Regions from separate parts of the Anabaena sp. EIM26 genome, predicted to be linked through region 2. Evidence: predicted binding sites of a transcription regulator. Region 2 holds the regulator's gene; the other holds the start of a gene.
The links. The regulator NtcA, encoded in region 2, controls nitrogen genes in cyanobacteria. The targets are predictions, from matches to a motif close to TNTGTANNNNNNNNTACANA.

Region 1: the regulator NtcA is predicted to act here: its motif matches at 13,920-13,939, upstream of AC012T_RS23910 (DUF3120 domain-containing protein).

What each region holds. Positions count from the first base shown of each region.
Region 1 covers NZ_CM172472.1:5,514,240-5,530,815, reverse strand. The annotation lists gene AC012T_RS23960 (BCD family MFS transporter) at 1-415, opposite strand, end outside; partial or broken gene AC012T_RS23955 (aldo/keto reductase) at 996-1,223, shown strand; gene AC012T_RS23950 (DEAD/DEAH box helicase) at 1,417-2,928, opposite strand; gene rimO (30S ribosomal protein S12 methylthiotransferase RimO) at 3,038-4,357, opposite strand; gene btpA (photosystem I biogenesis protein BtpA) at 5,148-5,996, shown strand; gene AC012T_RS23935 (vitamin K epoxide reductase family protein) at 6,136-7,125, shown strand; gene AC012T_RS23930 (CHASE2 domain-containing protein) at 7,413-9,641, shown strand; gene AC012T_RS23925 (hypothetical protein) at 10,297-10,461, shown strand; gene nadB (L-aspartate oxidase) at 10,519-12,186, opposite strand; gene psbU (photosystem II complex extrinsic protein PsbU) at 12,346-12,774, opposite strand; gene AC012T_RS23910 (DUF3120 domain-containing protein) at 13,150-13,917, opposite strand; gene AC012T_RS23905 (undecaprenyl-diphosphate phosphatase) at 14,105-15,040, shown strand; gene AC012T_RS23900 (TIGR03279 family radical SAM protein) at 15,171-16,496, shown strand.
Region 2 covers NZ_CM172472.1:3,481,887-3,498,462, forward strand. The annotation lists gene AC012T_RS15170 (DUF3146 family protein) at 113-376, shown strand; gene AC012T_RS15175 (pre-16S rRNA-processing nuclease YqgF) at 525-959, opposite strand; gene AC012T_RS15180 (DUF3084 domain-containing protein) at 1,018-2,508, opposite strand; gene ntcA (global nitrogen regulator NtcA) at 2,752-3,423, opposite strand; gene fabI (enoyl-ACP reductase FabI) at 3,803-4,579, shown strand; gene hisB (imidazoleglycerol-phosphate dehydratase HisB) at 4,737-5,333, shown strand; gene AC012T_RS15200 (ABC transporter ATP-binding protein) at 5,470-6,444, shown strand; gene AC012T_RS15205 (hypothetical protein) at 6,762-6,935, shown strand; gene AC012T_RS15210 (SLBB domain-containing protein) at 7,239-8,672, shown strand; gene psbC (photosystem II reaction center protein CP43) at 8,982-10,370, opposite strand; gene psbD (photosystem II D2 protein (photosystem q(a) protein)) at 10,354-11,409, opposite strand; gene AC012T_RS15225 (photosystem I assembly protein Ycf4) at 12,306-12,875, shown strand; gene AC012T_RS15230 (peptidylprolyl isomerase) at 13,076-13,864, shown strand; gene AC012T_RS15235 (beta-ketoacyl-ACP synthase) at 14,189-15,334, shown strand; gene AC012T_RS15240 (DUF928 domain-containing protein) at 15,659-16,405, shown strand; gene AC012T_RS15245 (CHASE2 domain-containing protein) at 16,418-16,576, shown strand, end outside.

The sequences.
Region 1 (16,576 bases), 2.0 Mb from region 2:
GACCTAAAACTGCTGTCCAACTGACTGTTTGGGTTGTCCATACCCATGTAGCTGCACTACTAGCAGCATTTAACTGCCACATTACTTGTACTGCTAAAAAGGCTGCGATCGCAAATATTCCTGCTCCCACCCACACATAAGCTGTGCGATGATATCCCCATAATGGTTTGACATCGGACATTTGTCCAAACCAAATCCGCGTCGGAGAAACAAAAGCTGGCATTGCTAACACCAGAGATACCAACGTTGCAGGAATTGCTATTTCCTTAATCATGACTCGGTTGAGTACCCCCAGAGTCAAGATAGACATCATACTCAACCCCATTTGAAACAACCCTAGCCGAAACATGGTCAAAATATTGACCTTTGGTACAGCTAGAGAGTCTTTGGGGGTATCAAATGTATTACCTGCCATAGCTACTTTTTTGTATTGTTTACAGAATTTAATCTCAAATCACGGATTAAAAGGATTGAAGGAATTTCACGGAAATAGTTCTCAAAAACTAAGTCTCAAAAACGTAAGTTTTGACGAAGTAAGTTTATTATTTCTATAATCCCCATCTCAATTCTGTGAAATCTCTAAATCCGTTGAATCCGTGATATAGAAATGTAAATATAATCTATTTTACCAAAATGAACTCCATTACATTAGGTCAAAATGGCGTAATCTTAATGCCCGTCTCAATTCCGTAAAATCCCTAAATCCGTTGAATCCGTGATATAGAAATGTAAATATAATCTATTTTACCAACATGGAACCCATCTCAATTCCATGAAATCCTCGAATCCGTTGAATCAGTGATATAGAAATGTAAATATAATTTATTTTACCAAAATCGAACCCATCACATACAGCAGTTTGCATAGTTAGGAGGTACAAAATCTAACTTGAAACCTATACATAAAGCCAGTTTTACTCCTGACTCCTGACTCCTGACTCCTGAATCCTGCCGTAATTCCGTGAAATCCCTAAATCCGTTTAATCCGTGATTTAAGATGGTTTAAATAAAATTGCCCCAGTTTTATCTTTACTACGAAAAATAGGTGAAAAATATGGTCGTACCCCCGCCCAAGTAGCCTTCAACTGGTTAATTGCTCAGGGGAATGTGATTCCCATTGCTGGTGTTAAAAACACCGAACAGGTAAAACAAAATGTTGGCGCTTTAGGTTGGAAAATTACAAATGATAAGTTAGGCGAGTTAGATCAAATTACCCGCCTTTGAACCAATTTTAGATTTTAGATTGGCGATTTTAGATTAGGAAAAACCATCACTTGAGAATTGTATCAATTGAACCAATTTTAGATTTTAGATTGGCGATTTTAGATTAGGAAAAACCATCACTTGAGAATTGCATCAATTCTTTTATTCTCAATCCAAAATCTAAAATCCAAAATCCAAAATTGAATTGAGAAGTCTATTCTCTTCCTGTATGTGAACCTAGTTTATGATTACTGGGTGCGGGGGAAGATTCGCGACGAGCTGTGCGTAACTTAGGTTTAGAAGATCCTTGTCCTTCATCACCACCGTTATCTTTAGCCCAAGAAACACGATTACGATCGCCACCATCACGACGCTTGTTGAGTTTGGGTTTGGAAGATGGTTCTTCTGGAACATCTACACCTGATTGTAACCATGCGGGACGGGTTTGATCATAAGCAATTTGCAAAGCCGCAGCTGCGATCGCTTGAGCATCATATTTCTCAATCAATTCGCTAATGATTGGTAAAAATGAAGCTAGACGTTCACCTGTTAAAGCTTCTCCTACCTGTTCTTGCAATTTTTGAATGTGTCTGGCTTCAATTTGCGCTCTTGTAGGAATCGTCAACACTTGCCAATTTTGGCGATTATGACGTTCAAATGCTTGTTGCTTACGGCGTTCAAAAGGTTGTACTAAAGAAATCGCTGTTCCTTCTTTCCCAGCGCGACCAGTCCGACCAATTCGGTGAACGTAGGTTTCAGCACTGTCGGGTAAATCAAAGTTGATGACATGAGAAAGTAGATCAACATCTAAACCTCGTGCCGCAATATCGGTAGCTACTACCCAGCGGACTTGACGATTGCGGAAACGAATTAACAATCTTTCTCGTGCTTGTTGAGACAAATCACCATGATATTCATCAACACTGTGACCAGCAGCTTGTAATTGATTCGTCAATTCTGCGGCTGTACGTCTGGTGCGAACAAAGATTAAAGCTGTTTCTGGATCTTCCATTTCCAGAATTGGCTGTAAAGCTTTAGCTTTTGTCCAGTGACGGGGAATGAGGTAAGCTACTTGATTGATTTTGTTGGGTGCAGCTTTTGGTTGCTCAACGGTGACAGTTGCCGGAGAGTTCAAAAACTTGTTGACCAAGGAGCGAATTGAAGGTGGCATTGTTGCCGAAAATAAAGCTGTTTGGCGCTCTTTGGGAGCCTGAGAGAGGATTTTAATGACATCATCAATAAAACCCATGCTCAACATTTCGTCAGCTTCGTCTAAAACAAACCACTTTACTTGGTCAAGTTTGAGACAGCCGCGATCTAACAAGTCGATCACCCGTCCGGGAGTACCGACAACCATGTGAACACCACGTTTGAGTTGTGACATTTGGCGGTCGATTGATTGACCACCATAAATTGCCATGACTCGTAAGCCATCATCACCCATGAATTGGGAAATGGCATCATGAACTTGCATCGCTAATTCACGGGTAGGTGTTAACACTAAAGCTTGTACAGCCCGTTTGTTAACATCTAGTTGTTCTAAAATCGGCAGCGAAAAGGCCGCTGTTTTACCGGTTCCTGTTTGTGATTGACCAACGACATCACGACCTGCTAACAGTTGAGGAATAGCTTGGGCTTGAATATTCGTGGGTGTAGTAAAACCCATTTTTTCTAGAATTGCTACACGTTCTTGGGAAATACCTAGTTCTTGAAAGGAAAGATTCATTAATTCTCCTAGATTTTATTGTGAGTTGTGGACTTGTAAACCGATACTTAGTTTGTAAATTAGGGCATGGGACATAGGTCATGGCAACATCACCAATGACTAATGACTATTAACTATTAACAATTTGACCATAGAGGTCATAGGCATCGGCATTGTGGATCTTTACTGGCACGATGGTTCCTAGCCTAGACTCGCCTTTAACATAGACTTGGCCATCGACTTCTGGGGAAAATCTGCCGGAACGGCCGATTAATTCTCCACTTTCTGGGTTTTCTTGCTCAATCAGGACATCAACTATTTTGCCTACTTCCTGTTGATTTTTGTGGAAGGAAATGGGCTGCTGGAGTTCCATGAGTTGATCACGGCGCTCTGCCATTACTTCTGCGGGAACTTGATTAGGCAATTTATAGGCTGGGGTTCCCTCTTCTGCTGAAAAGGTGAAGACACCAACGTGATCAAATTCGTGTCGCTCAGTAAACTCTAGTAGATGGTCAAATTGCTCTTGTGTTTCTCCAGGGAAACCAACAATAAAGGTTGTTCGCAGTACTGAAGATGGTAACGCTGTTTTGATGCGATCAATAATGCCATCATTTACCCGTCCTTGCCAAGGACGGTTCATAGAGCGAAGCATCTCTGGATGAGAATGTTGCAAGGGCAAATCTAAATAAGGCAGAACATTAGGTGTTTCTTGAATTGCCGCTATTACGTCTGGGGTAAGTCCGGTGGGATAGGCATAGTGCATTCTGATCCACGGTACATCTACTTTCCCTAAAGCGCGGAGTAATTCCGCTAACTTTGGCTGGCCGTAAATATCCAAACCATAATTGGTGGTGATTTGGGATATCAGAATTATTTCTTTGACCCCTTGGTTAGCCAATTGCTTGGCTTCGGCGACTATGGATTCAATAGTACGCGATCGCTGGTTCCCTCTTAAATAAGGAATAATACAAAATGCACAACGATAATCGCATCCTTCGGCAACTCTCAGGTAAGCTACTCCTTCAGTTGTCGTTCGGTAGCGGGGTGTCGTTTCATCAGCTATGTAGGTGGGTTCGGCGCTAATTAGTTTAACCCGTTCCCCTTGTTCTACCCGTTCTATGACATTGACAATTTTTTGATAATCACCTGTGCCAACCACGGCTACTGCTTCTGGCAACTCTTCCAATAATTGTTCTTGAAAGTGTTGCGCCATGCAACCAGTAATAACGACTTTTTTATTTGCTTCCGCCAGTTCTACTAAAGTTCTTACTGACTCTTCTCTGGCAGCTTCAATAAAACTACAGGTATTGACAATAACATAATCAGCTAACTCTTCATTTGTATCTACACTATAGCCTGCTTCTACCAGCAGCCCTAGCATATGTTCTGTATCAATTCGGTTTTTCTCACATCCCAGGTGAGAAATAGCAATTGTCGGCTTGTCACCCATATTTTGAAAAAATCTTCACTTTTTTTTCTCGTTCAATCACAACATTAAAAACAGTAGTTAGGTGCTTTTTCCCGCACCCTGATCAGGACATAGCAGTAACAAATTGCCGCTGCTAATAAATACCCGTGGACGTTTGACCCTAATCATTATTGATATAGAGGCCATGCTATGATATTTTTATTAATCTGTTCCCCAGGGTAAATTGAAGTGTCTTTGGGTACTTATGACACTCTTAATCTTTTTTAACGATTCGCTTATTGGTATTTTACACTACCCCAGCGTGTGCGTTGTTAGTTTACCCATCGGGAAGCCGCCCAAAGGGCTGTTTTTGAGAAGTCGCTACCCTCAGGGAAATCGCACTTGCGACTACGCCTATCAAGCAGTAATGCTACCCCATACTTCAGACAGGGCCGGCGACGTGCGCGGGCAGTATGCCTAAACCATCGGGAAGCTGCCTTGTGTCTTGTGAGTGGCAAACTCCTCTTATAGCCAGATTTTATCTTAACATATCTTATGGAAGGTTCAACGCCGATTTCCATCTTCAGAAGGACGCAATAAAGCATGGATAATCAAACAACTTGACTAGTTTAGTTAAAAGTCAAGAGTTCGCTCAAGAATGAAACATAAAGGCGGAAATGCCCTCAATCATCAGAGGATAGGGTGATAAAATCGCCAAAAACCAATTAAAAACAGACTAGGGACGTGGTAGATCCAAAAATTATTCTTGTCTTTTCATCCTTCTTAAACAAAAAATTCTCAATTCTGGACAATGCCCTAGCAAATTAAAGACGTGGACTTATATCAGCTATTCAAAACTCGTACACCAATTATTGGCGTGGTTCACCTGCTACCGCTGCCTACTTCACCACGTTGGGGAGGTAGTCTCAAAGCGGTAATTGATCGCGCAGAACAAGAAGCAACAGCCCTGGCTAGTGGCGGGGTAGACAGTATTATTGTAGAAAATTTCTTCGATGCACCGTTTACTAAAAATCAAGTTGATCCAGCAGTTGTTAGTGCAATGACTGTGGTGGTACAGCGCATACAGAATTTAGTAACTTTGCCTATAGGTTTAAATGTTTTGCGAAATGATGGCAAAAGTGCAATGGCGATCGCTAGTTGTGTCAAAGCCCAATTTATCAGAGTCAATGTCCTGACCGGAGTTATGGCTACTGACCAAGGATTAATTGAAGGTGAAGCCCATCAATTATTGCGCTATCGACGAGAACTAGGCTCGGATGTGAAAATTCTGGCTGATGTCTTGGTCAAACACGCCCGTCCTTTGAGTTCACCTAATCTCACAGTTGCTGTCAAAGACACAATCGAAAGAGGATTGGCAGATGGGGTAATTTTATCAGGCTGGGCAACTGGTAGCCCTCCTAATCTAGAAGATTTGGAACTTGCTTGTGGTGCGGCGGCTGGTACACCAGTGTTCATTGGGAGCGGAGCTAATTGGGAAAATATTGATACCCTGATGCAAGCAGCAAATGGTGTGATTGTTTCTAGTTCTCTCAAACGCCACGGTCAAATTTCGCAACCCATTGACCCAATTCGCGTCAGTCAATTTGTGGAAGCTGCTCACCGCAGTTGGAACTCCAAAGGTGAAAGTAAATCCATTCCTTCTGTGAAATTACATTCTTAGGTGACAGGTGACAGTTGACAGGTGACAGTGAAGAGGGAATAAGGCAAAAGTTGATTATTTTTCCCCTGACTCCTGAACTTCTGAACTCCTGAACTCCTGAACTCCGAACTCCGAACTCCGAACTCCTGACTAAATACTTATGATTCGCCGTCGTTCTACTCCTTGGATTCATAAATGGTCGCGTCCATTAATTGGGGCGATCGCTGGCTGTGGTGTCCTCATCACAGGTTATCTCACCTTTGAAAAGCTGACTGGCAGAAGTGCTGCTTGCGTAGCCGAAGCTGGTACTAAGGGCTGTAATGATGTCCTTTCTAGCCCTTGGGCAACAGTTTTTGGTCAACCATTAGCTTTGTTTGGGCTTTTAGCCTACATCAGTATGCTGATATTTGCTCTTGCTCCCTTAGCATTAAACTCAGGGGAAAACAACAAAAGCAGTAAACAACTGGAAAATCTGACTTGGTGGTTGCTATTAGTGGGAGCGATCGCTATGTCAGTGTTTAGTGGTTACTTAATGTACATACTGGCATCCCAAATCAAAGCCGTATGTCCTTACTGTATCGGCTCGGCTTTATTTTCCCTGAGTATGTTAGTAATAACCATCATTGGTCGTGACTGGGAAGATATTGGGCAAATATTTTTCACTGCCATTATTATCGGGATGGTGACGCTAATTGGCACTTTAGGCATTTATGCTGGAGTGAATAAATCTGGTAACATCGCTGAATCCGCTTCTGGTCAACCTCAGGAAATTACTTTCACTCCCACAGAAGAGCCTAATCCCGAATTCGGCTGGAAAATTACTACCACATCTGGAGAGTCAGAAATTGCCTTAGCAGAGCATCTTGTTAAAGTTGGGGCTAAAGAATACAGTGCTTATTGGTGTCCCCACTGTCATGAACAGAAGTTACTTTTTGGCCAAGAAGCTGAAAAAATTATCGACGATAATATTAAGGTAGAGTGTGCTAATGACAGTCCCAAAGCAAAGCCAGACCTGTGTCAAGCTGCGAAAATTCAAAGTTTCCCCACTTGGATCATCAATGGTAAAACCTACAGTGGTGTGCAGAACCTAGACGAACTGGCAAAGATTACTGGTTATACGGGTTCTCGAAACTTCAAGTATTTTAGATAAATTACTTATACCCAGTTCTTAACTATTACAGGAGCATCCTACCGCAAATAAATGACACTATCCCTGGCTTGGTTCATAGATTAAGCTAGGGATTTAACATATACTCTATATTCCACACTCAGCCTTATACCATTTCACAAAAAGCCTAATACAAATCATTGGTGTTTGATTCTTCCCCCTGCTCCCTTTCAACTACGCTCAAGGCAAGCCTATTTGTATCAACTTTAAAGTGAAACAGTATTAGTCCGGCTGCTAATTCTAGCGTTCCACAATCCCACGAGGTTTTTATGAATCAGCAGTTAAGCAGTCATCTTGTCAGACTTGTATTTAAAGTTAAACAAGTTCTTAGTCAAGGACGCAGAGAATTGATGATTGCTTCGTGGATTGCCATTTGTGTCATAATTTTGCGTTCTGTAGGTTTATTACAGTCTTTAGAATTGGAAACTTTAGATAAATTTTTTCGCTTACGTCCCTATGAATTGCCAGATGAACGCATCACTATAGTAGCAATTGATGAAACTTCTGTACGTCAAGCAGGTTCTTGGCCGATTCCCGATGAGATCATTGCCCAGGTTTTGTTTAAGTTAAAAGATTACAAACCCCGTGCAATTGGCTTAGATATTTATAGAGATTTACCTGTAAAGTCTGGTTACAAAAAACTAGAGAATGCTTATAAAAGCATACCAAATCTGATTGGTATTCAACTACTAGCAAATAACAAAAAAGAAAGTGTTTTACCTCCACCAATACTGAATGAGCGCAACCAAGTAGGGTTTAATAATATACTCTATGATCCTGATGGTAAAGTTCGCCGGAGCTTGTTATATTTGCACGTTAATAATCAAGCCTATGAAAGTTTTGCTCTCAAGTTGGCTCTATTATATTTAAAGTCAGAGGGAATAACACCTCAAACAGCCAAAGGTAATCATCAATATTTACAGTTAGGTAAGGCTATTTTTCCTCGGTTTGAGAGTAACAATGGTGGTTATGTGGGGGCTGATGCTAGGGGCTACCAAATTTTATCTAATTTTCCTAAACCCCGTTGTCATAATGTATCTGTTGGACTTTGTAATTATCGTTATGTATCTTTGGCAGATGTATTAGCTGATAGAGTTCCAGCGCATTGGATTCGTGATCGCATGATCTTGATTGGTTCTACTGCACCAAGTCTCCATGATTTTGTGTTTATTCCGTACTCTGGCCGTCTCATGGATACAAGTGCTGCACAACCGATAGCTGGTGTCCAACTGCAAGCTTATTTTATCAATGAGTTAATTTCTGCTGCTCTGCAAGGAAGACCATTACTCAAAGTCTGTCCTGATTATATAGAAAATTTGTGGATTTTTGTTTGGTCTTTGATCGGAATGGTTATTATCTGGCAAATCCGCCAACCCCAAAATAGTATATTCATATTTTTACTGTTTGGGTTTGCTTTAAATCTAACTGTTTATCTGGCTTTTTTAAGCGGGTGGTGGATACCTATTATTCCCGCATGGTTGACTTTTATCAGTTCAGCTATTGCTATGATTTTTTACATTAATTATATACAACAAGAATTAAAACGTTCTAAAGAGTTTTTACATCAAATTATCAATGCAATTCCTGATCCCATTTTTGTAAAAAATCAACAACATCAGTTGATTGTTTTAAATGAAGCCTATTGTCGATTTATTGGTTATTCATATAATTTATTAATAGAAAAATCAGATTATAACTTTTTTCCTCAACATGAAGCTGATATATTTCGCCAGCAAGATGATATTCTGTTTCAGACTCAGCAACCCCAGGAACATGAAGAAGAATTTACTGATGCGAATGGCAAGACTTACTTGATTGCTACTAAACGATCCCTGCATAAAGACGCTGCTGGTAATTTCTTTTTAGTTGGGATCATTAGAGATATCACTCAAAGTAAAAAAATTGAAGAAGAACTTAAACGCACTGCCGCCGATTTATCTCATTCCAATTATGCTTTAAAACTTCAAGAAAATCATCTGCGTCAATTAGCTTATCATGACTCTCTAACTGGTCTATCTAATCGTAAATTTTTTCTGGAACAACTTGATGAATCGCTAAATTGGTCACAAACTAATCATCTTATGTTGGGATTGCTGTTTATTGATTTAGATGGCTTTAAGGATGTAAATGATACATTAGGTCATGAGATGGGCGATCGCTTGTTGGTAATTATCGCCCAACGTTTGAATAATTCATTACGCACCAGTGATACAGTTTCTCGTTTGGGTGGTGATGAATTTACTGTGATTTTACGCGCTATTTCTAATTTCCAAATAGCTGCGAAGGTGGCTGAAAAACTTTTAAATGTGATAACTGAGCCAATTGTTCTAGGTGGGCATACTACCACAGTTTCTGCCAGTATTGGCATTAGTATCTACCCCACTCACAGCCAAAATAGTGAAGATTTGATTAAGCAAGCAGATGCAGCAATGTACCAGGCCAAACATCTTGGTAGAAATCGCTACGAGTTTACTAAAACAGTTATGAGTGCTGAGTAAAAAATTAGAATTTATTGCACTTAGCAAAGTGCTTTACCATTCATAATTCCTATATATATCAATAAGTATATACTGACAGTTTTTTATCAATTCATATATTTTTATCAAGATTTGTTTAAAAAAATAGCATTTATGATGTGACTTTACCTTAATATTTGTTTATATAAACTTAAATTAGTGTTTTATACTCGTAAATTAATAATTTAAGTTACAACTAATAATTTTTTCTAAATTCTTGTAAGTTTTGATGGAGTGGTTTGGGTGTTTACACAGAAAAAAGTTAAGCTTTGGTTAAAAATAAGTCAAATAGTTAATTTATGCCTAAATAATATGATGAATATCCATCTCTGGAGCGATGATTCAAAAATCATACAAGGAATATTTCTTAATTTAAGAGTATGTTATTCAACAACAATATTTTCAAAGCTGAGGAGAAAGCTAATTTTCAGTTCAGTCGTTAATTGCTAACAACAATAACTAACTATAAAAAGGTTTGATTTTGTCCGAATAATCCACTCAGTCTACAGTAGACACCGAAAAGAGGCAGAAATGCATTTATATGCTAGTCAGTAAGAGAAGATGCTTTGATACTAATGCAAAAATCACAAGTATTGTGGTCTTATGTATAGTCAGTGCTGTCATACTAATACCCAATATGACAGAGGTGACAAAAATCTTTCATAGCTTTATTGTTCATAATTTTAGTGATACAGAAAGCCCGAACGCCAGAACTCAAGAAACGAATACGTTTGCTCTAGATATCTATAGTCCACCAAACTATGGCGCACCGGACAGTCAACATGGTAGCGGAACGCGTTAATATGGGTTAAATTTTAACCTTGTAGAAAAAAAAGAGTAGATAAAATTTAGATGATGTTTAGTGAGATTTCCACCAACTATGATTCTGCACAATTGTGTGAACTTGCCAATTTGGATTTGGTTGGGGATAATCTAGGCGGTAGTGTCCACCCCTGCTTTCAGTTCTAAAAGCAGCACTTTTAAGAATTAGGTAAGCTACATCTAACAAATTGCGCGTTTCTGCCCAAAGTCGCAATTGCTGATCAATATTGGGGAGATTGAAACGGGCTGATTCTGTGGGACGTAAACTTTGCAAGAATTGACTCAAAGGTAAGTTAGTGAAATCTTGTTGCCAAGATTCAATTGTAGCGATCGCACTTTCTAAACCAGATTCTTCTCGACAAATGCCAGCACTTTCCCAGACTAGACGGGGTAATTTTTCTCTGATTGCTTCTATTTGTGCTTGTTGAGTTTGCCACTCGCTGGCAGAAAAGATGCAAGATAAAGGATTTAATATAGATTCCGAGACTTGAAGTTTACTGTTGCTTAATTCATTTTCAATATCAGCCATTTGCGCCCCAAAGACGATACATTCCAATAGAGAATTACTAGCGAGGCGATTGGCTCCATGCACTCCAGTACTAGCAGTTTCGCCTACAGCATACAAACCAGGAATATTGGTACGATTCATCAAATCTGTCAAAATACCACCCATCCAGTAATGAGCAGCAGGGGCAACCGGAACAGGTTCATTAAAGACATCAATACCCGAATGCTGACAAACTTGAATAATATTGGGAAAGCGATGGCGAATTTTCTCAGGGGGAATGGAGCGCATATCTAACCAAACATGGGCAGTGGCTAGATCAACGGCTGTATTTTGCAAATGGCTGAAAATAGCTCTACTCACCACATCTCGCGGTGCAAGTTCTCCGGCTGGATGGTAGTCAAAAGCAAAACGTCGCCCTTCATCATCTATCAGATGCGCTCCTTCACCGCGAACAGCTTCGCTGATTAAAAAGCGTCCTGGTTTAGTAAGCGCAGTGGGATGAAATTGGACAAATTCTAAATCTCTCAGGATAGCACCAGACCGCCAAGCGATCGCTACACCATCCCCTGTACTAACGGCTGGGTTAGTGGTTTGGGCAAACACTTGACCACCCCCACCTGTGGCTAAGACTACAGCACCAGCCCTGACCCATGTAACTTGCCCTTGATAAAACAGACTAATTCCCTGACAGCGACCTGTTTCTGCTTCTATCCATAAGCTCAGAGCTAAGGCTTGTTGGATAATTTGGATATTGTGGCGGTGTAGTACTTGGGCTGCAAGAGTAGTAGTTACTTCTCTACCTGTAGTATCTGCGGCATGAAGAACACGAGGACGAGAATGGGCTGCTTCTAGGGTGAAAGCTAAGGAACTACCGTGACGGTCAAAGGCTACACCCAAGTTAACTAATGATTCAATACAGCTAGGAGCATTTTCAGCTAAAAATTCTACAGCTTCGACATCACATAAACCCGCCCCTGCTTTTAATGTGTCTTCAATGTGCAGTTTGGGAGAATCTTCTGGGGATACGGCTGCGGCAATGCCACCTTGGGCCCAATCACTGGCTGATAAAGTCACTGTTTCTTTAGTAATCAAGCCGACTCGTAAGGATTCTGGTAGACACAATGCTGTGTATAGTCCAGCAGCACCTGCACCGACTACTAAAACATCAAATTGGCTAGGAATATCTATTTGAGACATTAGGTAATGGGTAGTGGGTAGTGGGTAGTGGGTAGTGGGTAATGGGTAGTGAGTAGTGAATAATGGTAATGGAAAAAAGTATCTAAATAATTTTTCCCAGTCTCCAGTCGCCAGTCCCCAGTTCCCAGTCCCCAATTCCCAGTCCCCAGTCCCATTTAGTTATCTATAAATACCGTTGTTAATGCGATCGTCTCCTTCATTGAAGTTAGGCTCGTATTCGGTGACGGTAAAGTTGTCAAAATTGGCTTGCAGTCTGGATTTTTGACTCTCGCTCAATCCGGGTAGATTCAATACATCCTCTACTTTTTGGTAGGGAGCATTGCTGATAATTTTCTTGGCTAGAGTGGGATATAACCCTGGATATTGTTGGAAAGCGGCAATGTTGGTATTATTCAAATCAATTTTTTTACCAAATTCCGTTCCTAGCTTGGCATCTGCCCGATTTTGACGTGAAATTGCCAAAACTGGGACTTGAAACAAAGTAACGTTGCTAAAACTTGCCGCTTGGGCGATTTGAGTAGTTCCCAATAATCCCCAACTGCCTAGCAACAGACTAAACACTGTTAATAAACGTACTAATCCTTTCACAATTTTCTACCTCTTTCCATCAAACATAAATCAACGCTTTTAGCTAGAAGCCGTCAACTGTGGGCTAAAGTGCAGAGGTATGGAGTACAAATTCAACCCCGCTAGTGACTCTGGAGGCTGATCGGGTACTTATTTGTTCTGACCTCATCCTTTGGTTGATAGCTGATAGCTAAATCAACACACAGCAGTCATCAGAAACTAATATACAGCTTAGTGAAGTACCCATCGCTGATTCGGAATACTAACCTGCGGATATAGTGGGTAACTTCTGTTCAAATTTAGTTAATATCTACAAATTTACGGCTCTGGGGTGTGAATTTTACAAATTTATCTGCAATTTTTATGTTGTTCCTTGCTCAAGTCTGTTTGATAGATTTAGGCAAAAACCGCTGCTAATAAAAACAGACTATCTACTAAGATTGTACTCAAAACTGCTCCACTAAAGGCGTACCAGTGCCATTGTGTTTTACCCAAAGAGAAAATTCCGACTGTTAATAACGCTAGGGCGAGAATGATTGCCCAGGTTTCTCCCCAAGGGGTTAGGACTTGCGCTAAAGCATTTTTTAAGATTTGTGAAGCCCCATCGGCATCTGTTCTCATAATTTGTCGCCAATAGGGCATTAAATCCACTAAATAAAAATACACGTCGGTTAAAACTGTGCCGAATAGAGAACCTAAATAAAACCAGTTCCCGACTTTGCCCCAATTTCGCCATAAACACCAGATCGCAAAGGGTAGTCCAATAGATTCTATGGGTAAGTGCCATAGAGGTTCCCACCGTAACCAGCCCCAGTAAATTGCTCCTGTTAACCAACTCCAGCTAAATCCTAGGAGTAAATCCCCCCAAATGTAGGTTTGTGGACGTGACATTAATGTCAAACTCAGCCAAACCCAAAATCCTGTCATTACTAGACTAACGCTGGGGAGCGATCGCACTAACGGCGCTTCTATAAATACTGGTACTGTTACCAAAAACATCGCTGCTGCAAACACTAGCCAGGTTTGCCTCCTAGAGATGACAGCAGGAAAAGAAGCCGATAACGATAGAGTAGACTCTAACTCCTTGATTCCCCCGTATCCGGTATCAGTGGTGTGCAAATCAGTATTAGTAGTGGTGTAAGAGGACAATGTATTATTAATCAAAATTTTTAATATTTGTTACTAAACTTTACTTATCATAAAGTATCATACTCTAAAATCCCCCCAGGGGGCATCTTGATTATACTTTAAATTTGTTCATCTCTAAGGATGTTGCCCGGAATAAATGACGAGAAGCAGGTAAAGTTGGATAATTTTCTCAAGTTATTTATTCATTTTGGGAGCGTGGTAAATGGCGATAATCTTAGCAACAGGCAGTATCGACTTGCTATTGCCTGTATGGGGGCAGATTTTGCAGGTAGGAGTACCTAGCGAAGCGACAACTAATGGAGTCAACCTTGTTCAAGGACTAATGCAAGCATTTATTCTCGGTATTGTGCAAGGTATTACCGAGTTTTTACCGATTAGTAGCACCGCACATCTGTTAATTGTCACTAAGGTATTTGCTTGGAAAGAACTAGGTTCTAAAGATTTCGTCGATGCTATTCAATTTGGTAGTGTTCTAGCAATTTTATGGTATTTTTGGACGCTAATTTCTAGTATTCTTAAAGGTGCAATCAAAACACTCAAGGATAAAGACTGGGAACGAGAAGAATGGAAAATTACTGTAGGTATTGCAGTCGGAACAATACCTGCATTAACTATTGGCTTTCTTTTAAAAGACGTTTTACCTGATAGTGCATTAATTATTGCTATAATGTCAATCGTCATGGCAATTTTACTAGGTTTAGCCGAAAAAATTGGCACTCGCAAGCGAGGATTTGATTCATTACAAATTAGAGATGGTATTTTAGTAGGATTAGGACAAACTCTAGCTTTAATTCCCGGCGTTTCTCGTTCTGGTTCTACATTGACAACTGCCTTATTTTTAGGCTTAGAGCGAGAAACAGCAGCTAAATTCTCCTTTTTGTTAGGGTTTCCCACTCTGACTATTGCCACCCTTTATAAAAGTCTGAAAATATTTAAGCTATTTCAAGCCCAAGAGTTGCCAAATAACATTGTTTTACTGTTAATTGTCGGAATTATTTCAACCTTTATCTTTTCCTACCTATCAATTGCATTTCTAATCCGGTATTTACAAACCAAAAACACAATGGTTTTCGTATGGTACAGATTAGCCTTCGGTATTTCTATCTTATTAGCGATCGCATTTGGCTGGCAAGGATAGGAGACAGGAGGCAGGGAGCAAGTTTAGTACAAAGCGATGAGTAGCGAGTAATGAGTAGAAACGAGAGTCAACCACTCGGTACTCGGTACTCACCAATCACCCATTACCAATCACCCATTACCACTTTTCCATGACTACCATTCATCCTGCCAAAATTACCAAGGTGCTTCCCGAATCAATAGCGGCTGAAATTGGCTTTGAAGCGGGTGATGCGATTGTTGCTATTAATGGGACACAACCCCGTGACTTAATTGATTATCAGTTTTTGTGTGCTGATGAAGTTTTAGAACTAGAAGTTTTAGATACTGCTGGCAAAACCCATCATATTGAAATTGAAAAAGATTATGATGATGACTTAGGATTAGAATTTGAAACCGCTTTATTTGATGGTTTAATTCAGTGTAATAACCGTTGTCCCTTTTGCTTTATTGATCAACAACCACCAGGGAAACGTTCTAGTTTGTACTTCAAAGACGATGATTATCGGCTGAGTTTTTTGTATGGTTCTTATCTAACTCTGACCAATTTATCAGAAAAAGAATGGCAGCGTATCGAACAAATGCGTTTATCCCCTTTATATGTTTCTGTTCATGCCACAGAACCAGAAATTAGAACTAGGCTGTTAAAAAATAATCGTGCAGGGCAGATTTTAAAACAACTCAAATGGTTTCAAGAAAGACGATTACAAATTCATGCTCAAGTAGTGGTTTGTCCGGGGATCAATGATGGTGAACATCTAGAGCAAACATTGAGAGATTTAACATCTTTTCATACCGGAGAAATACCTGCGGTAGCATCAATAGCAATTGTTCCCGTCGGTTTAACCAGATTTCGTCCCCAAGAAGATGAACTTGTACCCGTGACGCGAGAAAAAGCGCAGGAAGTAATTTCTCAAGTTAAATCACTCTCTCACAAATTTCGGGAACAATTTGGTTCTAGTGTGGCTTGGTTAGCAGATGAATGGTTTTTGATTGCTGGTGAAGAATTGCCCAGTGAAGCTGAATATGAGGAATATCCTCAAATTGATAATGGTGTTGGTTCTATTCGGTTGTTTATCAAGCAATTTACCCAAGCTGCTCACGAATTACTACCATTAAAAGTATCCCCCCAAAAAAAATTAACTTGGGTTGTTGGTAACGCTGTGGAACAGGCATTTAAACCTATCGTCAAACAATTAAATGCTGTGGAAGGCTTAGAAATAAATATGCAGGCATTATGCAGCGATTACTGGGGGCAGAGTATCAGTGTTACGGGATTATTAACCGGACATGATTTACTTTTGAACTTAAAAGGGCAAGATTTAGGTGAGGGTATTTTGCTGCCTAGCGTTATGCTCAAACATGGTGAATTAATATTTTTAGATGATGCCAGTATCGAAGATGTAGCACGTCAACTAAATACCCAAATATTCCCAGTAGCGGGAGTTGAGGATTTAATCAATACTTGTATTTCCTAAAAACTAAGAGACTTCCAATTTAAAAAATATCGAATTTGTAGGGTGCGTTAGGCTTCCGTAACGCACCAATAATCACAGAA
Region 2 (16,576 bases):
AAAATGAGAGTTTCTCATTTCTTGCCAATTTGTCAATTTCAGGTATTTTTGGTACATAAAGATTAAGTAGCCTACATGGTTTACTTTTATCCCATACTTGACATCAAGCATAGTGAGTGCTAAACGTCTACCAGAAACAACCGCCAATGTCAGAATTACCCGTCAATCTTGGCAACATGGCTTTCTTGAAGGTGAAGTCAGCGCCGGCGATTTTGAATGGCATTTTCAGTGGCATTTCCGTCGGGGAGAACTGTCTGTCAAGCCTTCCCAAGGTCGGGCTTTAATAAAAGAACCTCTCGGCCGCTTTCTGGAAACACAAGATTACCAGTTAGAGCCAGGAGGCGATTATGCTTTTACTATTCGGGCTGAGTTGTAAATAGAAGAATTCAGGAGTCAGGATTCAGGAGTCAGAATGTACTCAAAAACCGTAGATTAATTAATTCTTGCCTATTACCTATTGTCCCCACAAAAAGACTTTTATGGCTTACGCTTGGACTTAGCTATGAGCAAGCCCTAACTAGTCATTAGTCAGTATTACCACTGGCAGTCAGACGATTTAAGTATCTTTCAATTAAGAGGATGGCCACAATGTCATCTATTGGTCGTGGAGGTTGACGCATTCCCTTTGGTAAGAGTTTGCTGAGTCCTCTGGGTGGAAACATCTGCCAATAGCGATCGCGTGCTTCTAAGGTACTATATCGCTCATCTATTAAAATAATATTCAGTGAATCTGTTAATTCCTGATTTAGCCGCAGTTTCCACTTTTTCGCCGTTGTTTGGTCGCCCATCACGATTAAGGAAATAGGAAATCTTTGTCGTAGTGTCTCAATTTGAGCGATCGCATCACCAGCAGGAACAACTTGATGATAATACAATTGCCGATCTAGTCCCATCACGGCTACACCACATTTATCTCGACCGGGATCAAAGCCTAAAATTGCAGGTTGTGTATTAGTCATTGGTCATTGGTTAATTATTCTTCTGCTGCTTCCCCGACCTTCCGTGCCTTCCATATCCCTAAGTACTAAATAAAATTTGTCCGTTGAGTAGAGCAACCAATTTGACTCTCAACGGACCGGCTGTATAAGTATCCTCAGCGGCTATAGCTTTAATTTCCAGAGGTTGGTCAGACTGTTGCAATTGGGCAAAAAAGCGGAGGAATGTACCATCTATCTGCACAGTTTCGATAATTCCCGCATTTCGAGCGCGAAATTGGGAAGCAGAAATTAATAAATCCAGGCGTTGCCTTAGTTGATATGATGTCATATTTTTCATATCGGCAGAAGTTGTCGCCAGTATTTCACCTGTGGAAAACACTAATTGATTCCGCGTGGCATCAGCAAAGAATTCTATCTGGTTTTCTCCCCTGACGTAATTACCCGCTGAGAAAATTCGCACCACATATTCTCGACCATCATTAATTTGTTTGATCAGTTGATCAACCCTATCTTGAGTAACACGCAATAACTCTGCATTTGCCGGATTTGTGCCAGGTTCACTTAATTCTAGGTTGGCATTGCGGTTAGCTTCCCGCAAAATTTGTATTACCACCTGACGAGCCGCCGTAGGTTGAGCTACACGCACCACACCAGCGGCTAGGACTTGACCCCGCACTATAGCCAATTTACCCAGACGCAAGTCACGGTATGACTGGTAATATTTTTCTAGCCGTGCTACTTCCTGTTCTAAATATTTTTGCTGTTTTTCTAATTCTTTGAGACGAGATTCTCTAGTAGCAATGACTTGCTCTCGATTTTTAATGTCTAGATTGCGATTTTGAATAAGTTTATCTAACTGAGTAATTTTCTGATCACGCTTTTCAATCGCTTCTTGACGATTAGCAAGTTCGCGATCGCGTTTTTCAATAGCTGTCTTCGCTTCGTCAATGGCTTTTTTCGCTTCCACATACAATCGCTGGCGTTCTGTCTTTAATTGTTCAACTGCTGCCTGTAATGTCTTACGCTGATTATAAAGGTTTTCTAATTCTCCTCTGGCTTGTTGGTACTGACTCGCCACTTCCCCCAGTTGGCTTTGAGTACCTTGGAGTTGAGCTTGCGTTTTAGCTTGTTGGCTAATGGTGCGATTAAGTTGAGCTTGTGTTATCCGTTGTTTGGCATTCGCCGCTTGCAAGGACTGATTAATTTTCTGTAAATCTTGTTGTGCCCGGGTTTGTTCTTTCCTGGCTTGATTGAGCTTGTCTTCTACCTGACTTTTTTCCGTTTCTGCGGTTTTGAGTTGTTCTCGCTTATTTCTGAGGTCATTTTGAATGTCCTCTAATTCAAATACTCCTTTCCGCAATCCTTCATCAGCAGCAAATAAAACCGCTAGAGTTGATGCAGAAATCAAACCACCAGTAAAAATAGTAACTAGTACCGCCGTTTTTTTGGGACGTAGGTTGAAAAGTGAGAGACGTGCCTTGCCAACTCGTGTGCCAATGCGATCGCCCACGGTGGCAATTACGCCTCCCAAAATTAAAATTGCTGCAATGAGGATGTACCCAGTGGCCATCTTTAACTACCGTTCACGGAGCGTGCCGGAGGCATAATCTTTCCAGATACAGCCTACTACTTTCAACCATAGTCTGTGGGAAAAAGAAGATTGACAAAAGCATGAATTACTCAATTTTTAGATTTACCTCTAATTGTTTGGGAAATGGGGAATGGGGAATGGGTATCGGAGATTGAGGTTATAAATAAATTTCCCCTGATCCCTGTCACCTGTCACCTATTCCCTGCCCCCTGTTCCCTAACTTTATGTAAATTGCCTACTTAAAGTTACAGGTTTATGCACAGTAATCTTCTTTTTGTGGATCGAAATCATTTTTTTCTCACGTAAATCTCCCAGTAACCTGGTGACAGTAACGCGAGTTGAACCAATTGCTTCAGCGATCGCTTGATGAGATAACTTCAAATCAATTGTGATGCCATCAGCGCAAGGTACACCAAAATCTCGACAAAGAATTAATAAAAAACTCACCAATCTAGAACCCATATCTCGGTGAGCAAGCGTTTCAATCATCATCTCTGTCTGAAGAATCCGCGAAGAAAGACCCCGCAGCATTAACATAGATAATTCTGGATTTTCCTTGAGCGCTTGCTCAACTTGTTCAATTGGTGCTGAAAGCAATTCTACAGCGGTAAATGCCACCGCATGGTAAAATCTATCTGATTTATTGCCCGTTAGCAACGACAACACACCAAAAACGCTATTTTCCCGTAGCAGCGCTACCGTTATTTCTTCTCCTGCCTCGTATACCCTGGAAAGTTTTACAGCACCCTTGAGAAGAAAATAAACTCGTTCGGCAGGATCGCCAGGAAAAAAGATCGTTTTGTTGCGTTCAAACGTTTCCACAACCGGAGGAAACGCTCCGGTCGCCATCTGACGAAAAACATTTGCTAGGGCTTTATCTTGTGTCACGATCATCTCCCTTCCCCTACCCAATGCCGGAAAAACAAAAACTGATTACCTAAGAATACACCTGAAAAATCAAGAAAGCACCGTCAACCTTTTTGTTTTTTCCTATACTCAAATTTGCTGCTTTATAGCCATTTGTTTATTATGATACCTAATTCTTGTTATTTTTAGCCATCAATTGTTCATAAGTAGTTTCAAAACCTCAAGTTAAAAGGTTTTTTTCTATAAAAACTTCCGATATCTTTATAACTTCTTAAACAATCAGCAAAAATTTTGTTGCACTCAGCACCCTAATTAATTAGATTTATTGAAAATCACGTCGCCAACAAAGTCAAAATAGGCTCAGATTCTAGTATGCTCCTATTGATTGATCAAATTAACAATTTCTATGCTGAATCTGTCCGGAAAAAACGCCCTAGTAACAGGTATTGCCAATAATCGCTCCATCGCCTGGGGTATTGCCCAACAACTCCACAATGCAGGTGCTAACTTGGGTATTACCTATTTGCCAGATGAAAAAGGCAAATTCGAGAAAAAAGTCTCAGAATTAGTAGAACCCCTCAATCCCAGCTTGTTCCTTCCCTGCAATGTAGAAAACGAAGAGCAAATTCAATCTACCTTTGAAACAGTCCGCCAGCAATGGGGCAAGATAGACATCCTCATTCATTGCCTAGCTTTTGCAAATAGAGATGATTTAACTGGAGATTTTAGCCAGACTTCTCGATCTGGTTTCAATAAAGCTTTGGAAGTTAGCACTTATTCACTAGTGCAGTTAAGTGGTGCTGCTAAACCTCTAATGACTGATGGTGGCAGTATTGTTACTCTTACATACTTGGGCGCAGTCCGAGCAATCCCTAACTATAACATCATGGGTGTAGCTAAAGCTGGATTAGAAGCAAGTGTACGTTACTTGGCATCTGAACTTGGCCCCCAAAATATTCGCGTTAATGGTATTTCCGCAGGCCCTATCCGCACCTTGGCATCTTCAGCTGTGGGCGGTATTTTGGATATGATTCATCACGTTGAAGAAGTCGCTCCTTTGCGTCGGACTGTTACTCAGCTAGAAGTGGGTAATACAGCAGCTTTTTTGTGCAGTGATTTGGCAAGCGGCATTACTGGACAAATCCTGTATGTAGATGCAGGATATGAAATTATGGGAATGTGATAGAAAGCAGGGAATAGGGAACAGGGAACAGGAAAAATTTCTTTATTTTTGATTATTAACTGAATATTTCATATGTCTCCCTCATCTCCCTTATCCTCCCAATGACCAATGACCAATGACCAATGCCCAATGACCAATGACCAATGACCAATGAATAATGACTAACAACCGCATTGCTACAGTTCACCGGACTACTGGGGAAACAGATATCCAAGTTACTATTAATCTCGATGGTACAGGCATCTGTAAGGCTGCCACCGGTATTCCTTTTTTGGATCATATGTTGCATCAAATAGCTTCTCATGGGCTGTTTGATTTAGATATTCAAGCTCAAGGTGACTGGGAAATTGATGATCACCACACTAATGAAGATGTGGGTATTACTTTAGGTCAAGCTTTATATCAAGCACTAGGTAACAAAAAAGGTATTGTCCGCTTTGGTAATTTTCTTGCACCCTTAGATGAAGCTTTAATTCAGGTGGCTTTGGACTTTTCTGGAAGACCTCATTTTAGCTATGGTTTAGAAATTCCTACTCAACGGGTAGGAACTTATGATACTCAATTGGTACGCGAGTTTTTTGTGGCATTGGTAAATCATAGCCAAATGACCTTGCATATTCGCCAGTTAGATGGTATAAATTCACATCATATTATTGAAGCAACTTTTAAAGCTTTTGCTAGAGCCATGCGAATGGCAGTAGAAATAGATCCTCGACGTGCGGAGACTATTCCTAGTTCTAAAGGTGTTTTATAAGTTGCTAAAAAAAGTGTTAAAAAGCTCATTGGTTGGCGATAAATGACACATTAAAATAATGAGTGCTATTTATTGTCGTCCTACCAGATATTCTGTAATTAATCACACCTAGCCGGGAATTGATCATTTAACCGCAATGAATTCTGTTGCCGACACCCCTGAACCTCAACTTAATCCTTTAGAACAACCACCAGTAGTCCTAACTTCTGAGTTGCGAAAAGTCTATCGTACTGGGTTTTGGCTGAATCAAAAAGTTGTATCCCTCAAAAGTTGTTCTTTACAAGTTTATCCAGGGCAAACCTTTGGTTTACTAGGCCCTAATGGGGCTGGTAAAACTACGCTGTTAAAACTGTTGCTGGGAATTATCCGTCCTTCTTCTGGGAGGGGTTTATTATTAGGTAAGCCAATTGGCGATCGCTCTGTGAAGCAAAAGATTGGTTATTTACCAGAGAATCCCTATTTATACGACTATCTCACTGGGTGGGAATTTTTGCAGTTAGCAGCGGGTTTATTCCAAATCCCCCGTCATTTACAACGTCAACGCATTACCCAACTTCTGGAATTGGTTGGTTTATCTCAAGTTGATGCTCGCAAAAAGCTGATGCGTCGTTATTCTAAAGGTATGCTTCAGCGTGTTGGCATGGCTCAGGCATTAATTAATGATCCCGATTTGGTATTTCTGGATGAACCCATGTCTGGACTTGATCCTTTGGGACGTTACCAAATGCGAGAAATTATCCTGGCTTTGAAAGCTGCTGGAAAAACAATATTTTTCAACAGTCATGTTTTGAGTGAAGTGGAACAAATATGCGATCGCGTAGCTATCCTAAATCAAGGAGAATTAATTTGCTCTGGTTCCCTCAATGAACTCTTAGGTACAGAAAACTCATATCATGTTAAAGGTCTAGGGGGCGATGGAGCAACTCTCAAAAAAAGGATACCCGATCTAGAATTTAAGCCTGATGGTTCTTGGCAAGGCATATTACAAGACGATTACTATGATTTTCTGGCCAGTCTCCGGTTAATGGGAGGTGAAATCATTACCATGAACTTATCTCGTCAATCTTTAGAGGAATTCTTTATCCAGCAGATCCAAAAACAAAATCATTAACCCCACTAGTACTGCTTTTCTACGAGACGCTACGTGTACCTTGCTTCTCCTGAGGCGTAAACTGATAAATTCTACTAGTTATTTTAGCGACCACATCTAAGTTAAAAAAATAATTGAAAATGTAGTTAGGACTTACGCAAGTGTCACACTAAAAATCTGTTGTAGGGTGCGTCAGACTGCATAAATCTTGCAAATAAACAGATTGTTGATATCTGACGCACCTTACCAATGTGCCAGTTGCGTAAGGCCTGGTAGTGTTAATAACCCTTACAGCAGAATTCAGGAGTCACCTGAGTTCGGTGTTAGGAGTTTCTCCTATGCCTACGGCACGGCTTCGCCGAACCGAGACGCTACGCGAACGGAGTTCGGAGTACCGAGTGCTTGACTCTCCTTCTTACTCATTACTTGTTACTCATCGCTATGTACTGGTTTTGTGTATAGGTTTAAATTTAGATTTTGGACTTCCTAAATACGCAAACTGCTTTAATTAATTTTATTTTTTACTGTTTGCATAAATTACCAAAGTATTTAAACTTCAAATATAAATTTTGATTCTTGACTATTGACTATTTGCATAAAAATTGCTCTAATCGTTATCAATTAAATTTTTCTCACTGAGTTCTGCTTTAAATTAACTTAACTAAAGATTCAGAATTCCCCGTTAAATTATATCCGGAAAATCAAAATTACTTAGGAAAATAGCAGTGTTGAGGAACTTCAATAAATAAGTATAGTCAACGTTAAAATGTCTAGACAATACTTTACAGATCGTAGTCTCTGAGTCTCAGGTAAATATGCTTAATATACATTTGTGGAAAATTTTCACCCATTCAACTACGGCTGTAGTTTTATTAACGACTGTCAATATCGCTTTACCATCTGTTAGTCTAGCGCAGCAACAACCAGTATCATCTTCGAGTATATCTACAGATTACTTATTAGGGGGAGGCGATCGCATTCGCGTTAATGTATTTGAAGTACCAGAATATACAGGTGAATACCAAGTTCCCCCCGGTGGTGCGATTAATATGCCCTTAATTGGCAGCATCTCCGTTCTGGGATTAACAACAGAACAGGCATCTGATGAAATAGCCAGAAGATATGCTCGTTTTCTTAAACGTCCCCTGATCTCTGTGAATTTGTTATCCTCTCGTCCTATCAATGTTTTTGTAGCCGGAGAAGTAACACGACCAGGATCTTACACTCTCAGCTTAGAAGGAAGTGGAGGAGACAGTCCAGGTGTACAATATCCAACTGTATTAGCTGCACTGACTACAGCCCAAGGGGTAACACTAGCCGCAGATGTAACTAAAGTACAATTACGCCGTAAAATAGGACGTTCTGGTGAGCAAGTTGTCAGCTTTAACTTGAAGGAACTCACTCAAACAGGCAGGATATCGCAAGATATTACCCTACGAGATGGAGACACCATCGTTGTACCCACCGCCACAGATTTCAATGTTGCTGAAGCCCGCAATTTATTCGCCACTAACTATGCAGCTAGTCAAAGCTCACCCCGCACCGTAGCCATTACAGGTCAAGTTTACCGTCCCGGTTCCTATCTTGTTACTTCAGGTGCTTCTGCTACGGAAGGAGGCACTGTAGCCCCTGGAAGTGGTTTACCAACTGTCATGCGAGCAATTCAACTAGCTGGGGGAATTACATCACAAGCGGATGTTCGTAGTATTAAAATCCGTCGTCCTACAAGAATTGGCTCAGAACAAAGCTTAAATGTTAATCTCTGGGAATTATTGCAGACAGGGGATCTGAATCAAGATGTAGTATTACAAGATGGAGATACAATCGTTGTTCCCACAGCCACTGATATTAACACAGCCGAAGCCACTCAATTAGCTACCACTACTTTGTCACCAGCAAAAATTCAAGTTGGGGTAGTAGGAGAAGTTAAAAAACCTGGATTAACAGATTTACAGCCCAATAGCTCTTTAAATCAGGCATTACTTGCTGCTGGTGGGTTTAATGATGCTAGAGCTAGTAGTGCTGCGGTAGATTTAATTCGCCTCAATCCCAATGGGACTGTATCCAAACGAGTAGTCAAAATAGATTTCTCAAAAGAAATTAATGACGAAACCAATCCCATACTTCGCAATAATGATGTTGTCGTAGTCGGCCGTTCTGGTATTGCTAAAACCAGTGATACAGTCAATACTGTAGCTGGTCCTTTAGGTACTATTCTGGGTATTGTTAGGTTGTTTTTTGGATTCTAGATTAAGATTGACAATTGGGGAAAATTTTTCAATTCTCCTCATTGAAAATATAAGATTTCAGCCTGCACAAGCAGGCTTAGTTTTTTATAAAAGCGTTGATTTTATGAAATCCTTAAATCTCAGGACTTACGCAAAACAGAACGGAAGTAGGGGTAATTCATGAATTACCCCTATGCAAGAATCAGGTTTTGAGTTCAATCTTGCGTAAGTCATAAATCTGTTAAATAAGTGATAAAAAAAGCTCTTGCTATGAGCAAGAGCAGAAAAATTAATTGTCAGTGATGAAAAAACCTGATCACAACTTAGTCGTTAGTCAAGGTCATTCATAAACATAACTGGCTCAGTCTCGCGGTCAATACCTTTTTCAAAACCACCAGCAGCCGCACGAGCGCGTCCTGCGTGCCACAAGTGGCCGATGAGGAAAAAGAAACCTAACACAAAGTGAGAGGTAGCTAACCACGCACGGGGAGATACATAGTTAAAAGAGTTGATTTCAGTAGCCACACCACCTACAGAGTTCAAAGAACCCAGAGGAGCATGAGTCATGTATTCAGCAGCGCGACGAGCTTGCCAAGGCTGAATATCGTTCTTGACTTTTTCTAGGTCAAGACCGTTTGGCCCACGTAGAGGCTCTAACCAAGGGCCACGGAAATCCCAGAAGCGCATGGTTTCACCACCGAAGATAATTTCACCGGTAGGTGAGCGCATTAGGTATTTACCTAAACCTGTAGGGCCTTGAGCAGAACCGACGTTAGCACCTAAGCGTTGGTCACGAATCAAGAATGTTAAAGCTTGAGCTTGAGAAGCTTCGGGGCCAGTAGGACCGAAGAATTCACTAGGGTAAACGGTGTTGTTGTACCAAACCATAGTTGAGGCAATAAATCCCATCAAGGATAGAGCGCCCAAGCTATAAGACAGGTAAGCTTCACCAGACCAGATAAAAGCACGACGCGCCCAAGCGAAAGGCTTGGTAAAGATGTGCCAAATACCGCCAGAAATACAAATTAAGGCAATCCAGATGTGACCGCCGATAACATCTTCCATGTTATCGACACTAACAATCCAGCCTTCTCCACCAAAGGGAGATTTGATTAAATAACCAAATATCACCGCTGGGTTGAGTGTAGGGTTGGTAATGACGCGAACATCACCACCGCCGGGAGCCCAAGTATCGTATACACCACCGAAGAACATAGCCTTCAGCACTAACAGCAGCGCACCACATCCCAAGATGATCAGGTGGAAGCCGATGATGTTGGTCATCTTGTTCTTGTCTTTCCAGTCGTAACCAAAGAAAGAGGAGTACTCTTCTAAGGTTTCTGGTCCACGAACGGCATGATAGATACCGCCAAAACCCAGTACGGCAGAGGAAATTAAGTGCAGTACACCAGCAACAAAGTAGGGGAAGGTGTCGATAACTTCACCACCTGCGGCAACGCCCCAACCTAAAGTGGCGATGTGAGGTAGAAGAATCAAGCCCTGTTCGTACATGGGCTTTTCTGGGATAAAGTGAGCAACTTCAAATAAAGTCATTGCTCCAGCCCAGAAGACGATTAAACCAGCATGGGCTACGTGAGCGCCAAGCAGTTTACCAGATAGGTTAATTAAACGAGCGTTACCAGACCACCAAGCAAAACCGCTTGATTCTAGGTCCCGTCCACCGCCAATAACTGATGATCTATTAGAGAGCGTTACCACGAGGTAATACCTCCTCAGGGAATACAAATTGTTCGTGGGGTTGATCTTGAGGAGCCATCCAAGCGCGGATACCCTCGTTCAGCAAAATATTTTTGGTATAGAAAGTTTCAAACTCTGGGTCTTCTGCTGCCCGTAATTCTTGGGAAACGAAGTCATAAGCCCGCAGGTTGAGTGCCAAGCCAACGATGCCTACAGATGCCATCCATAAGCCGGTGACTGGTACGAACAACATGAAGAAGTGCAACCAACGTTTGTTAGAGAAAGCAACACCGAAGATCTGTGACCAGAAACGGTTTGCTGTCACCATTGAGTAGGTTTCTTCAGCTTGGGTGGGGTTGAATGCAGGAAAAGTGTTGGAACCTTCGCCGTCATCAAACAGGGTGTTTTCTACTGTGGCTCCGTGAATTGCCGACAGTAATGCTCCACCTAAGATTCCCGCTACACCCATCATGTGGAAGGGGTTGAGTGTCCAGTTGTGGAACCCTTGCAGGAATAGTAAGAATCGGAAGATTGCTGCTACACCAAAGCTGGGTGCAAAGAACCAGCTTGATTGTCCCAAGGGGTACATCAAGAAGACGCTGACGAAGACGGCAATTGGTCCTGAGAACGCAAGTGCGTTGTAAGGACGAATTCCTACTAGTCTGGCGATTTCAAATTGACGCAACATGAAGCCAATCAGACCGAATGCTCCGTGTAAGGCTACGAAGGGCCATAGGCCACCTAGTTGAAACCAACGGGTTAGGTCTCCTTGAGCTTCGGGTCCCCAGAGTAACAACAGGGAATGTCCCATGCTGTTTGCTGGTGTGGATACTGCTACTGTGAGGAAGTTAGCTCCTTCTAGGTAGGAGGATGCTAATCCGTGGGTGTACCAGGAGGTGACGAAGGTTGTACCGGTGAGCCAACCGCCTAGTGCGAGGAAGGCGCAAGGGAATAATAATATTCCTGACCAACCTACGAATACGAAGCGATCGCGCTTTAACCAGTCGTCTAATACGTCAAACCACCCTCTACTGGGGGCGCGTCCAACTGCGATGGTCATTGAACTAAAATCCTCTTTTTTACTAAAATTGCCACGTTTTTAGGGTTGTACCTTGGTCAGATTTACTGATTTGGGGCTACTACCGCGAGGAATTAAACGTTTTTTTGAGACTTTTCGCCACTCGTTAAGCGGCTGAAATTCTGAGAACCTAATGCTTTACTAGCTAGGCATTTCTCAGGATTATGCCATTACGCGTACCACTAACTAAAACTCTAGATTGTGGTAACTTAATGATTCTTAACTTATCACATTAATCAGGGTTTGCGGTGGAGACACGCAAATCAATGGGGTATTTGGCGTGCTACAACTTATCTGTGGTAATTGTAGTTAAGGATTCTTGTCTTGTTTGGGTTTGATATTAATTATAAATACCAAAATTTTAACAATCTGACATACATTTTCTCATAAATCTTACAAAATTTTTTTTGAGATAAATGTTACCTCATTATATGAGTAGGTCGCTAATTGTTTTCAGGGATACCTACAACTAAATTTAAGTTTCCATTATGAGCGTCAGCTAAATCAGTATTTACTCAGGAAGCTGTACTTTTTTAGACTACGATGTTTTAAAATATACAAATTTTTATTTTTCATAAATAAATATTTAGTTGTTCTGGAGCCATGAATGGCACAAAGAAGATTTATTTTCTCAAACCTTCTCCTTCCTACCCTCTACCTTTATGCGGTCAAAACTTGCAATACTGACTGTTCAAGTGGCACACTTACGTCTAGAGAGCAATTAATTTTTCGCGTTTGGCTAAAGCGTGTAAGCTTACTGTAGCTTGCTTCTCGAAGGGTGGAATCACCGCTCCCATACTCCCGTTGAAGTAAGAAGTAAATGTCTAGACTCGTCTAGGTTTTATATAGCAGAATATCTCACAGGCCAAGGTAGTTCCATGACGGCATCAACAACGATTAATAAAGGCGATGGCCTCCTGCATCAAAATGTCCTCGGTTCTCGTCGGTTTAGTAACTACTGGTGGGCAACTATTGTTAGCTTGGGAGCATCTGGCTTTTTATTGGCTGGTATCTCTAGCTATCTCAAAGTTAATTTACTCATTGTCACCGATCCAACTCAACTGATATTTGTACCCCAAGGGTTAGTGATGGGCTTGTATGGACTAGCTGGGTTGCTCTTAGCGTTATACCTGTGGCTAGTTATTTTATGGGATGTTGGTGGCGGCTATAACGAATTCAATCAGGAAACTGGTAAATTCAAAATCTTTAGATGGGGTTTTCCTGGAAAAAACCGCAAAATTGAGATTGAAAACCGCATCCAAGACGTACAATCTGTACGCATCTCTATTAAGGAAGGTCTAAATCCCCAACGCGCACTTTATCTAAGGGTTAAAGGAAGACGGGATATTCCTTTGACACGGATAGGTCAACCGTTATCTTTAGCTGATTTAGAAACTCAAGGTGCTAATTTAGCCCGCTTTTTGGCAGTTCCTTTAGAAGGACTCTAAGAATTTTGGATTTTAGATTTTGGATGAGATTTTGGATTGGTGGTAAATCAAAAATCTACTGTCTCAGATGACAAAATCCTGATAGTGTCTATTGGTTTAACCCTATGCCATAGCCTGACTAAGAAAATTCTCAATCTAAAATCTAAAATCTAAAATTGCGAAGAGAGGCTAAGATACTCTGGTTGAGTCAGTAACTGGCAATGCGGTTAAAATTTTCACACTTTTTAGTTTCTCTGTTGATGATTGGTGGTTTGATGCTGGGAGGATGTTCAACAGAAAAAGTAACTTCTAATACATCTCCCACTTCCACAGCAACCTCAAACATAACTGAGGAAAGCTCCACGTCAAATACTGAAGCGACAACAATATCAGAAACTAGTCGTGAGAGTATTCCGGGAATCAAAAATTTACCACGTCTCGAAGGTAAGGCTACTGTTGTGATGACAGTTAATGGCGCACCAATTACGATCGAAGTAGATGGTACTAATGCTCCCATTACTGCTGGCAACTTTGTTGATTTAGTTCAAAAAGGTGTTTATGACGGTTTAGTTTTCCATCGGGTGGTGCGGGAACCTCAGCCGTTTGTGGTTCAAGGTGGTGATCCCCAAAGTAAAGATCCCAAGAGTTCACCAGAAAGATGGGGAACTGGTGGCTATATAGACCCAAAAATCGGGACTGAACGCCGCATACCACTAGAAATTAAGCCAGAAGGTTCAGATCAGCCTGTTTATAGTAAAACAATTACTAATAAGCCTGTGTTGACACACAAATTAGGTGCAGTAGCAATGGCGCGATCGCAACCACCTGATTCTGCTTCTTCTCAGTTTTACTTTGCGTTGGCAGATTTGGGCTTCTTGGATGGTAATTATGCTGTGTTTGGTTATGTCACAGATGGCTTTGATGTAGTTAATAAAATTCAGCAAGGCGATCGCATTAATTCTGCGAAAGTTACTCAAGGTGCTGAAAACCTGAAAACCCCTAGCAAGTAGTTAGTAGTCAGTTGTCGGTTGTTATAAAAACGCTGACAACTGGCACAATCTAAAATCCAAAATCTAAAATCTAAAATTGATTAGGTCAGTTGTCGGTTGTTATAAAAACGCTGACAACTGGCACAATCTAAAATCCAAAATCTAAAATCTAAAATTGATTAGGTCAGTTGTCGGTTGTTATAAAAACGCTGACAACTGGCACAATCTAAAATCCAAAATCTAAAATCTAAAATCTAAAATTGATTAGGTCAGTTGTCGGTTGTTATAAAAACGCTGATAACTGGCACAATCTAAAATCCAAAATCTAAAATCTAAAATCCAAAATTGATTAGGGTTGTTGTCACTGGTATTGGTTTGGTTTCTGCTTTAGGTGAAAGCTTAGAAGATAGCTGGCAAAATTTGCTGGTAGGTAAAACTGGTATTAAATTACATCAGCCATTTCCAGAACTCTTAAAAATCCCTCTAGGTTTAATTGCTGAACAACCATCCGATTTAAAGACCCTAACTCAGATGGTTGTGAATTCGGCTTTGCAAGATGCTGAATTAGTAACGCCTTTACCTGATTGTGCTGTGGTAATTGGTTCTAGTCGTGGTTATCAAGCAGATTGGGAGAATTTGGCACGAAAAATATATAGTCCAGATTGCCTTCCAGCAGCCTTAAATTTAGAAAATTGGTTGGATACTTTACCACACATGAATGCGATCGCTGTAGCTCGAAAAATCGGCACATCAGGCACTGTTTTAGCGCCAATGGCGGCCTGTGCTACAGGGATTTGGGCAATTTCCCAAGCGGCTATGTTAATTCAAACAGGGCAATGTCAAAGAGCGATCGCAGGTGCAGTGGAAGCACCAATTACCCCTTTAACTATCTGTGGTTTTCAACAAATGGGTGCTTTAGCAAAAACAGGCGCTTATCCCTTTGATATCCACCGTGAAGGTTTAGTTTTGGGAGAAGGTGGTGCTGTGTTTGTTCTGGAATCAGCAGAATTAGCAAACCAGCGTCAAGCAAATATTTATGGTGAAATTCTGGGTTTTGGTTTGACAGCAGACGCATTTCATAGCAATCAACCAGAACATCAAGGAAAAAGTGCGATCGCAGCCATCAAGCAATGTTTACAACGTAGTTGCCTCACCCCTGCCGATATAGACTACATCCATGCTCATGGTACAGCCACGCTCCTCAATGACCGGATCGAAGGCAAAATTATCCAGCATTTATTTCCTGCAAAAGTAGCAATTAGCTCCACTAAAGGCAGTTCCGGTCATACACTAGGAGCATCAGGAGCCTTGGGTGTGGCTTTTTCGCTCATGGCTTTAAAGCATAGAAAATTACCCCCTTGTGTGGGATTACAGCAACCAGAATTTGATTTAAATTTCGTCACAGCCGCAAGAGATAGTGAAATACAGCAGATACTCTGTTTGAGTTTTGGTTTTGGTGGACAAAATACTGCGATCGCTTTAAGTCATTAAATTAAGTCATTAAAATTTATATTTATAGAGTGCTATATTTAACCCTGATAGTGGGAACACTGCTGCTAAATATCACGTCTATAAAGACTTTAAACCCTGTATAAAAAATATCAATTCATTAAGGCAGTTCGTAAATAGCGATCAACGCCTTGTATTAGATAATATTCACTCATTCAAGTCATTGCCAAAGGCAACTCCTAAAAGGGAATGAGGAGAATTAAAGCGGTACTCAGTTTTTAATTACAGAGCGCACACACCAACAAAAATCAAATAAAAATACCGTAGTAAAGTATAAAATAATTAATTCAAGGAGATTATTAAACCATGAAATGGCTCCAGGCATCTCTAGGTTTTTTGGCATTTTCTTTTACCGTATATTCCCAAGCACCATCCGTACTGGCTCAGTCATACCCAACACAAAAAACTTGGCAAATAAGTCAAAAATTTAAACCTCCAGTAGATAATCAACCTAATCCTCCCACCATTGGTGGTGCAACTCGTAGCTCCTCATGTATCAAGGATAAACGAGTAATAACGCCCTTACTCCCTACCAATCAATTAGGGTTGACCTTCAATCAACATCCTACCTTTTATTGGTCTGTGCCTCCAACTCCAGTTAAAACTGCTGAGTTCACAATTTTGGCTCCTGGAGACGAACAAGTAATTTATAAAACAACTTTAACTCTTCCCGACCAGCCAGGAATTATCAGTTTTACTCTGCCGACAAATGCTCCTGCACTGCAAATAAATACTACTTACCACTGGTATCTAACCCTGATTTGCGATTCTGAAGAATCTAGCAACAATCCTTATGTAGAAGGTTTTGTAAAACGTACCCAACCAGATTTAACTTTATCAGATTCTCTAGCCAAATCAGACTTACACCAAATACCAACACTCTATGCAGAAGCTGGAATTTGGCATGAAGCACTAACTTCTTTAGTTCAATTACGTTGCACTCAGCCAAATGATTTAACAGTCAAGCGGAATTGGCGAAAATTTTTAGAATCAGTGGAATTGATTAACATCGCATCTGAGCCATTAATTGATTCTTGCACAATCAAGAATTAAACAATAATTCTTATGTGGGAAAAGCTGAAAAGAGTAATGTGGGAATGGCGGGGTGTTTTCATTGCCGTTCCCAATGTCACATTTATTGTCATAGCACTACGTTTAACTGGATTTCTTCAATCTCTAGAATTAACAGCTTTAGATCAATTGTTTATTCTTCGCCCACAAGAA